Regions from separate parts of the Cupriavidus sp. CuC1 genome, predicted to be linked through region 1. Evidence: riboswitches for the same ligand, from Rfam matches in the RefSeq annotation. Region 1 holds a riboswitch; the other holds the start of a gene.
What was found. Region 1 has a riboswitch for cobalamin ahead of ACGLHR_RS03245 (TonB-dependent receptor). Riboswitches for the same ligand answer to the same signal wherever they lie in the genome.
Positions count from the first base shown of each region.

Region 1 (4,207 bases):
CGCTGCGCTGCGCCAGGTTGCGCACCTCACCCGCCACCACCGCAAACCCGCGTCCTTGCTCGCCGGCGCGCGCGGCTTCCACCGCCGCGTTCAGCGCCAGGATATTGGTCTGGAAGGCGATGCCGTCGATCACGCCGATGATGTCGTTGATCTTGCGCGAGCTGGCGGTGATGCCGCGCATCTTGTCCACCACCTGGCTGACCACGCTGCCGCCCTGCTGCGCGATCTGCGAGGCGTCGGCCACGTATTGGCTGGCCTCCTTGGCGTTGTCGGCGTTCTGGCGCACGGTCGCGGTGATCTGCTCCATGCTGGCGGCGGTCTGCTGCAGCGAGGCCGCCTGCTGCTCGGTGCGGCTCGACAGGTCGGTATTGCCCGAGGCAATCTCCTGCGCCGCCGAGGTGATGGAATCGGCCGACTGCTGGATGCCCGCCACCGTGCCGGCGAGCTGGTCGCGCATATGGCCGATGGCGTACATCAGGCTGGAGCGGTCATCCGGGTGGGTTTCAACGCACGCGGTGAGGTCACCGCCGGCCATGCGCAGGGCAAGCGCCGCAGCGGTAGCGGGTTCGCCGCCCACCGAGCTCTGGATGCTGCGGATCAGCAGCGTGGCCACCGCGGAGATCACGATGCCCAGCAGCACCAGCAGGCCGAGCGATTGATACAGCGAGGAGCGGAACTGTGCCTCCACGTCATCCATGTACGTGCCTGCGACCAGGTCCCAGCCCCACGGCTTGAAGCGCGCCACGTAGCCGATCTTGGGGCTCGGCTGGTCGCTGCCCGGCTTGGGCCACCAGTAGTCCAGGTGGCCGGCGCCTTCGGCCGACGCGCCGCGGGCCGCGATATCGACGTACAAGGCGTTGCCCTTGGCATCCTTGAAGTCGCGCATGTTCTTGCCATTGAGCTTGGCGTTGATGGGATGCATCAACAGCACGGAATCCGCACCAACGATGGTGATGTAGCCATCCTTGCCATAACGCTGCGCGGCAACGCGGGCGGTGGCCTGGGCCTTGGCATCGGCCTCGGACATCTTGCCCTGGCGCGCCTGCTCGGCGTAGTCGCTCACCAGGGAGAGCGACATGTCGACGATGTTCGCCAGTTCGCCGCGGCGATCGGCCATTTGCAGCTGGCGGGTCTGAAAGGCGTGCATCACGGTCAGCAACAGCAAGCCGCGCCAGGCCAGCACAAGGGGGATCCACAGCTTCTTTCGCAGGGTCAGACGATTCATGGCATTCGCTCTTCGGGGCAATGGCCGGTCATGCGGGAGGCATGCGGCATCTCCGGATATCGGAGCCTGATTCGTCTTCTTTAGGGACAGCTGCGGCAGGACGGCACGAAAAAGCCAAGAAGCGCGAAAAATGCCGCACAAAGCACCAAGATGGCGACAGGCTGCGCCGGACCGGAACGCTCGCGCACCCGCACGGTGCAAAAATACATCTGCCATCAGGCGCCGAAAGCCGCTGAAAAACGGCTACCATGCGCCTCGCATTCCACTCGTAATTGCAATTGACTTGCAATTGGACTGCCAAGGGTTCGAAGGTGCCCCCGGCTCGCAGCGCGCGGCGGGGGTTAAACGGGAAACAGGTGCGCCGCCGGCCATGCCGCGGCTAATCCTGTGCTGCCCCCGCAACGGTCAGCAGGTAAAAAGGTGTCACGCCGCGCCAACAGGCCGCGGCAGCCACTGCGCATCAACGCGTGGGAAGGCGGCACCCCGGACGCGCCCCAGCGGCAGGCGTCCCCCTGCGAGCCCGGATACCGGCCTTCGACCAATCACCGGGGCTGCGGACGGGCGGCCAGGCGTGAGACGGCCAGCCACGCGCCCGGCCGTCACTGCGCGATCGTCCGTGGCTTGTTCGTTTATTGCCGCCGGGCGGGGTCGCCCACGGCCAACGATGGAAAGTCCATGTCCGCGCGTCCTCGCCTTGCCCGCCCCGCCTCGGTCGCGGCCCTCAAGCCACTCAAGCATCGTCGCGCCCCCAAGCCGCGCAAGCTCGCGCACCATTGCGCGCTCGCGCTGTCGCTGGGTGCCTTTGCCGGCTTAGGCGCGGATGTCGCCTGGGCAGCGGACGATGTGCAACCGTCCGAGCGAGCACGATCGCAGCCTTCCCGCGCGGACGGCACCGTGCTGCCGCCGGTGGTAGTCAGCAGCGCCTCGCAGCCATCGGGGCTGGCGCTGTCGGAGCCCGCCAGCACCGGCAGCCGCCTTGGCCTGACCCCACTGGAAACACCGGCCAGCGTGGAAGTCCTGTCCCGCGATACCATCCGCGAACGCGGCGATTTGTCAGTGCGCGAGGCCGTTACGCGCGCCACCGGCATCACCTCCAATGGCGCGCCCGGCAATGGCGGGACGGCGCTCGCGGCACGGGGCTTCGCAGGACAAGGCTCGGTGATGCAGCTGTACGACGGCACGCGGCTCTACGTGGCCTCCGGCACCGTCACCTTCCCCTTCGATACCTGGTCGGTGGACCGCATCGAAGTGCTGCGCGGCGCGGCCTCGGTGATAGTTGGCGAGGGCGCGATTGGCGGCGTGGTCAACGTCATCCCAAAGAAGCCAATGCGCGCACCGATCGCCAACGAGCTGCAGCTCACCGGCGGCACCCAGAAAACGGCGCGCGCCGCCTTCGACAGCGGCGGCGCGGTCAACGAAAACCTCTCCTACCGCTTCAACGCCAACTACGGCCGCTCCGGCGGCTGGGTGGACCGGGGAGACTCCCGCAGCCTGGCGGTGTCGGCCGCGGTGCGGCTGGACGTATCGCCCGAGTTCAGCCTGACGCTGTCCTATGACGACGCCGACCAGCACCCGATGCAATACCTGGGCACGCCGCTGGTCAACGGCAGCCTGGACCCCGCCCTGCGCAAGAAGAACTACAACGTGGGCGATGCCGAGATTACCTACCGCGACCGCTGGACCCGGCTCGCGGCGCAGTGGCAACCCAACGAGCGCGTCACGGTGCGGAACCAGTTCTATTACCTCACCAGCCAGCGCCACTGGCGCGACGCCGAGTCCTATACCTTCCTGCCCGCGACCGGCCAGGTGCGCCGCACCGACTACCTGGAGATCCTGCATGACCAGGAACAGGTGGGCGACCGCGCCGACCTGAAGCTCGATGGCCAGCTGTTCGGCATGGCCAATACGGCCATGGTGGGCTTTGACGTCAACCGCATCCACTACACCAACAGCAGCAACTCGCCCTATGGCGGCGCGTCCACCGTCAATGCCTACCAGTTCGACCCGGGCCAGTTCTTCAGCCCGCCGGGCATCGTCACGTCGCCGCGCTTTCGCACCCACACCACGCAAGCCGCGCTGTTTGGCGAGGACCGCCTCAAGCTGACCCGGCAATGGTCGGTGATCGGCGGCGTGCGGCTGGACCATGCCCAGCTGGAACGCGGCAACCTGGTCACGGGCGACGACTGGACGCGCAGCTTCAACAATGTCACGTGGCGCGCGGGCACGGTCTACGAATTCACGCCCGCGCTGTCGGTGTACGCGCAGTACGCCACCGCCACCGATCCGCTCGGCGCGTTGATCTCCACCTCGGACGCGCAGAAGGATTTCAAGCTGGCTACCGGCAGGCAGATCGAAGCCGGCGTCAAGCAATCGTTCTGGAACCAGCGCGGCGAATGGACCTTTGCCGCCTACCAGATCGCCAAGAAGAACCTGCTCACCCGCGACGCCAACAACCCCGCGCTGTCGGTGCAGGTGGGCGAGCAATCCTCGCGCGGGCTCGAAGGCTCGGTCAGCGTGGAACTGATGCGCGGACTGCGGGTGGACGCCAACGCAGCCGTGCTGCGCGCCCGCTACGACGACTTCGCGGAAAGCACGAACGGCGCGCTGGTCTCGCGCAACGGCAATGTACCCACCAGCGTGCCGCAGCAGGCGGCCAACCTGTGGCTGACGTGGGCCTTCGCGCCGCAGTGGCAGTTGGGCAGTGGCCTGCGCTACGTGGGCAAGCGCTACACCAACAATGCCAATACCACGACCATGCCGTCGTACACGGTGGTGGATGCCTCGCTGCCATGGCGCGTATCGCGCAAGACGGCGCTGACGCTGCGCGTCTACAACCTGTTCAACCGCGACTATGCCGAGTCCTCCGGCAACAGCGGCAACCAGTGGCTGCTGGGCCGGCCGCGCGCGGCCGAGCTGTCGGCCAACTTCTACTTCTAAGCCGGCCATGGCAAGCACGCCTTCATGCTGGCGGGACGCCTGCTG
Region 1 covers NZ_JBIUHC010000005.1:46,848-51,054, reverse strand. Annotated here, with positions in the region: gene ACGLHR_RS03250 (methyl-accepting chemotaxis protein) at 1-1,225, opposite strand, end outside; cobalamin riboswitch at 1,518-1,776, shown strand; gene ACGLHR_RS03245 (TonB-dependent receptor) at 1,901-4,162, shown strand.

Region 2 (4,207 bases), on a different contig from region 1:
GGGAAACTGTCAAACGTCTGACTCTTTTTGCACTGCCAAACATGCTGCTTTGGCAAGGCTGTCAGACGTTTGCCGTTTCTAACTTGGATGGGATGAAAACGGCGGTCAGGCGCGATAACCCGACCTAAGGTACCGCAACTATGTGGCTTGGTGCGGCTTGGCTCCACTATACACCGCGAGGCTTTCCATACCAAGCCCGTCTTTGCGTATCGTTACATTTTGCTGACGCGCGCGGCATGTGGGGCACATCGAGCCGATATCGCCACCATGGCGCTGCGCGCCTGTGCCGTGCGGTACACCACCGGCGAGAGGCTAAGCGTTCAGCTGCGCGGTACGGGCGAATTGGTGCCCACATGCGCGTACTGGCGCAGGGCTTCGTCCGCGCGTTCGTTCAGCTCGCGAATGCGTGCACGCACGGCATCAACGGGAATCGCGCCGTCCTCCTGCTGCTTGCGCTTGAGCGAGAGCAGGTCCGAGGCGATGCTGATGGCGGCCATCACGGCAACGCGTTCCAAGCCCTTGGCGGATACCCCGCCCTTGAGCCGGGTCATCTGGTCGTCTACCAGTGCCACGGCTTCCAGCAGCGCGGCCTCGTTGTCGGGGGCAATGGCGAACCGGTAGGACTGGCCGGCAATGTTCACTTCGACTTGCTTATTGCTCATGCGTTTTCTCCAGGTGCCTTTTGTTCGGCGCGGCTGGCGGCCTCGCCTTCGCCCAGCAGGTCGAGCTGGCGGGCGTCGCTGGCGGTGGGCAGCTTGTCCAGGATCGACTGGATGCGCAGCTGCGCTTCCTCGATCTTGATATTGAGCAGCTCGCGGTCGGCGGCCATGGCTTCGCGGTCGCCGCGCAGCTGGCTGGCCTCGGCCTGCAGGCGTTCGATCTCCTCCCGCAGGCGCTGGTTCTCCGCCGCCAGGGTATCGGCATGGTGCAGCACACGCCCGATCTTGGCGGCGAGTTGTTCGAGTTCGGTGAGCATAGAGCCTGTCATATCTAGGGTCTCGGGTTTTGGGATTTTAGCCCAAGCGCTATCGTGCGGACGGCGAACGCAGACGTGTGTGACCGGGCCTGCGCGCCGAAGTTGCATGCATCGTCGCTTAACGGCATCCGTGGCGGCGGCTTTATGCCTGTTTTCAGGCGCTTTCCTGCGTTTTTTCCGCGCCATTGACGCTGGGCTTGAAACTGCCTACACTCGCGCACGTTCCAGGTGCTCGTAATCCTATTCACTACAGGGTTGCAGTTCAACGGGAAACAGGGAGCCAGCCGTCGCCGCCAGGGCAGGGCCGTGCCAACCTGTGCTGCCCCCGCAACGGTAAGCGACCGCGATCGCAAGATCGCAAGGCCGACCACTCAGCCACTGAACCGCAAGGTTCGGGAAGGCGGTCGGACTGGTGTCGCCAGCCCGGATACCGGCCTGAACGAGAGTGCGCCGCCCTCCCGCTGCTTCTTGCCGCGCAAGCCAGCGGCGCGCTTCGTCGCCAGACGGTCCGCGGGGGAACGGACCAGGCAGCTCTCTCCCACAATCCGCATCATGCGCTCATCGTCTTACAAGTCGAGCCGTCCGGCATCGCCGGCGCGCCAGACCGCCCCCGCTATCCATTCCCGGCCACTGCCCGCGACCCTGATCGCTTTGCTCGCCGTGTGCGCTCCCGGCGCCGCGATGGCCCAGGCCAGCGAAGCTTCCGCCGTACAGCCGGCCGCCGACGCGCAGCTCGCGCCGGTGGTGGTCAGCGCCAACCGCACTGCCCAGCCGCTGACCGAGGCACTGCCGCACACGACGGTGGTGACCCAGCAGGACATCGTCAACTCGCAGGCCATCGACCTGCGCTCGCTCCTGCGCACGCAAGCCGGCGTGGAGTTTGCCGCCAATGGCGGCCTGGGCGCCAATACCACCCTGTTCATGCGCGGGGCCAACGGCAACCAGACGTTGATCCTGATCGACGGCGTGCGGGTTTCGTCGGTCAGCAGCGGCACGGCCCAGTTGTCGAACATCCTGCCCGACCAGATCGACCATATCGAAATCGTGCGCGGCAACGTCTCCGCGCTGTACGGCTCGGATGCCATCGGCGGCGTGGTGCAGATCTTCACCAAGAGCGGCGCGGGCCAGGCTCCGGCGGCCAACGCGCAGATCGAGTACGGCAGCAACAATACGCGCCAGGGCACGGTGGGCTACGGCGGCCAGATCGGCGATACGTCATTCAATATCACCGGCTCGGCCATCAAGACCGACGGCTTCTCGGCCGTCAACACCAAGCAGCAGCCCAAGGCCAACCCCAACGACAACCCCTACGAGAACAAGAGCGTATCGGGCCAGGTCAAGCATCGCTTCACCAGCGACTGGGACGCCGGCGTCACTGCCTACTACTCCAAGAGCAAGCTCTCCTACGACAGCACGGCCGGCAAGCCCACCGATGTCTGGTGGATGAACAGCGAGCTGTACACGGTTTCCGCCTTTGTTAACGGCAAGATTACGCGGGACTGGACCACGCATTTCAAGGTGGCCCAGAGCGAGGACCGCAGCGAGAACACCTTGAACGGCGTGTTCAATAGCCGTTTCAACACGCGCAACCGCCAGTACACCTGGCAGAACGAGTACGCGCTGGCTCCCTCGCATACCGTGTTGTTCGGCGCCGAGCACGCGCAGCAGGAGCTTGACTCGAGCTCCTACACGGCGCCCACGCGCAATATCACCTCGGTGTTTGGCGGCTACGACGGCCGCCTCGGCAAGCACCAGCTGCAGCTCAATGTCCGCAACGACCACTACTCGGACTTCGGCAACAAGGCCAGCTACTTCGCCGGCTACGGCTATAACGTGACCAACGCGCTGAAGCTGATCGCCAACGCCAGCAATGCGTTCCGCGCGCCGACGTTCAACGAACTGTACTTCCCGGGCTTTGGCCAGCCCGGCATCCAGCCCGAGCGCGCCAAGTCGTTCGAGCTGGGCGCGCAGTACAACACCGACGCCGCCGGGCTGCTGCGCGTGACCGCGTTCCAGACCCGCTACGACAACCTGATCACCTCGGCGCTGCAGCCCAATGGCTTGTTCCTGGCGCAGAATGTCAACAAGGCCAAGGTGCAGGGCATCGAAGCCTCGTGGCGCGCCAAGCTGATGGGCACCGACGTGGGCGCCAGCATCACCTTCCAGAACCCGGTGGACGAGCAGAGCAATACGCAGCTGCTGCGCCGCGCGCGCCGCCATGCCGCATTCGACGTGGGCCGCCAGTTTGGCGACTTCCGCCTGGGCGGCGAGTGGATCATTTCCTCGACGCGCATGGACAGCGGCTCGCGCACGCTGGGCGGATACGGTATCGTCAACCTCAATGCCCGCTATAACATCGACAAGCAATGGTTCGTTGCCGCCCGTGTGGAAAACCTGTTCGACAAGAACTACCAGCTCGCCTATCCCTACAACACGCAAGGACGCGCCGGCTTTGTCACGCTGGGCTGGCGTCAGAAATGATGGTGGCTGCCTGACATGCGCCGCGCGCTAGCCGTCTGGCTGATGCTTGCCGCCGCCGGCGTGGCGGTGTTCCTGCTGTCGCTGGCGGTGGGCAGTGTGTCGCTGTCGGGCGCGCAGGTCTGGCGGGCGCTGTCCGGCGGCGCCGACGATACCGCTGGCGCCATCGTGCGCGAGCTGCGGCTGCCCCGCGCGGCGGCCGCGTTCGCCTGCGGCGGCCTGCTGGCCCTGACCGGCGCGCTGATGCAGGTGCTGCTGCGCAACCCGCTGGCCGAGCCCTATGTGCTTGGCGTGTCGGGTGGCGCGGCCACCGGCGCGCTCACCGCCATGCTGATGATGTGGCCGCTGTGGACGGTGCAGGCCGGCGCGGCCGGCGGCGCGCTGTTCTCGATGGTGCTGGTGGCCACGCTGGCGCGGCGCGACCTGCTGCATCCGCAGGTGCAGGGCGGCCATCATGAGGCCGGCTCGCGCCTGCTTCTTACCGGCGTGATCCTGGCCGCGGGCTGGGGCGCGTTGATCACCCTGATCCTGAGCGTGGCGCCCGAGGCCCGCTTGCGCGGCATGTTGTTCTGGCTGACCGGCGACCTGGGCGGCACCGCCAGCTACGGCCTGGCGCTGGGCGCGCTGGCGCTGGCCGTGCTGCTGGCCATGCCGATGGCGCGCTCGCTCAATGCCATGCTGATGGGCGAGACCGTGGCGCAGGCGCTGGGCGTGCGCGTCGGCGCGGTGCGCATGTCGGTGTTCGTGCTGGCC
Region 2 covers NZ_JBIUHC010000118.1:20,856-25,062, forward strand. Annotated here, with positions in the region: RNA gene ssrS (6S RNA) at 1-7, opposite strand, end outside; gene ACGLHR_RS36510 (cell division protein ZapA) at 321-662, opposite strand; gene ACGLHR_RS36515 (hypothetical protein) at 659-976, opposite strand; cobalamin riboswitch at 1,186-1,430, shown strand; gene ACGLHR_RS36520 (TonB-dependent receptor plug domain-containing protein) at 1,529-3,457, shown strand; gene ACGLHR_RS36525 (FecCD family ABC transporter permease) at 3,473-4,207, shown strand, end outside.
Region 2: it holds a riboswitch for cobalamin, as region 1 does, so the genes downstream of both, ACGLHR_RS36520 (TonB-dependent receptor plug domain-containing protein) here and ACGLHR_RS03245 (TonB-dependent receptor) in region 1, are expected to answer to the same signal.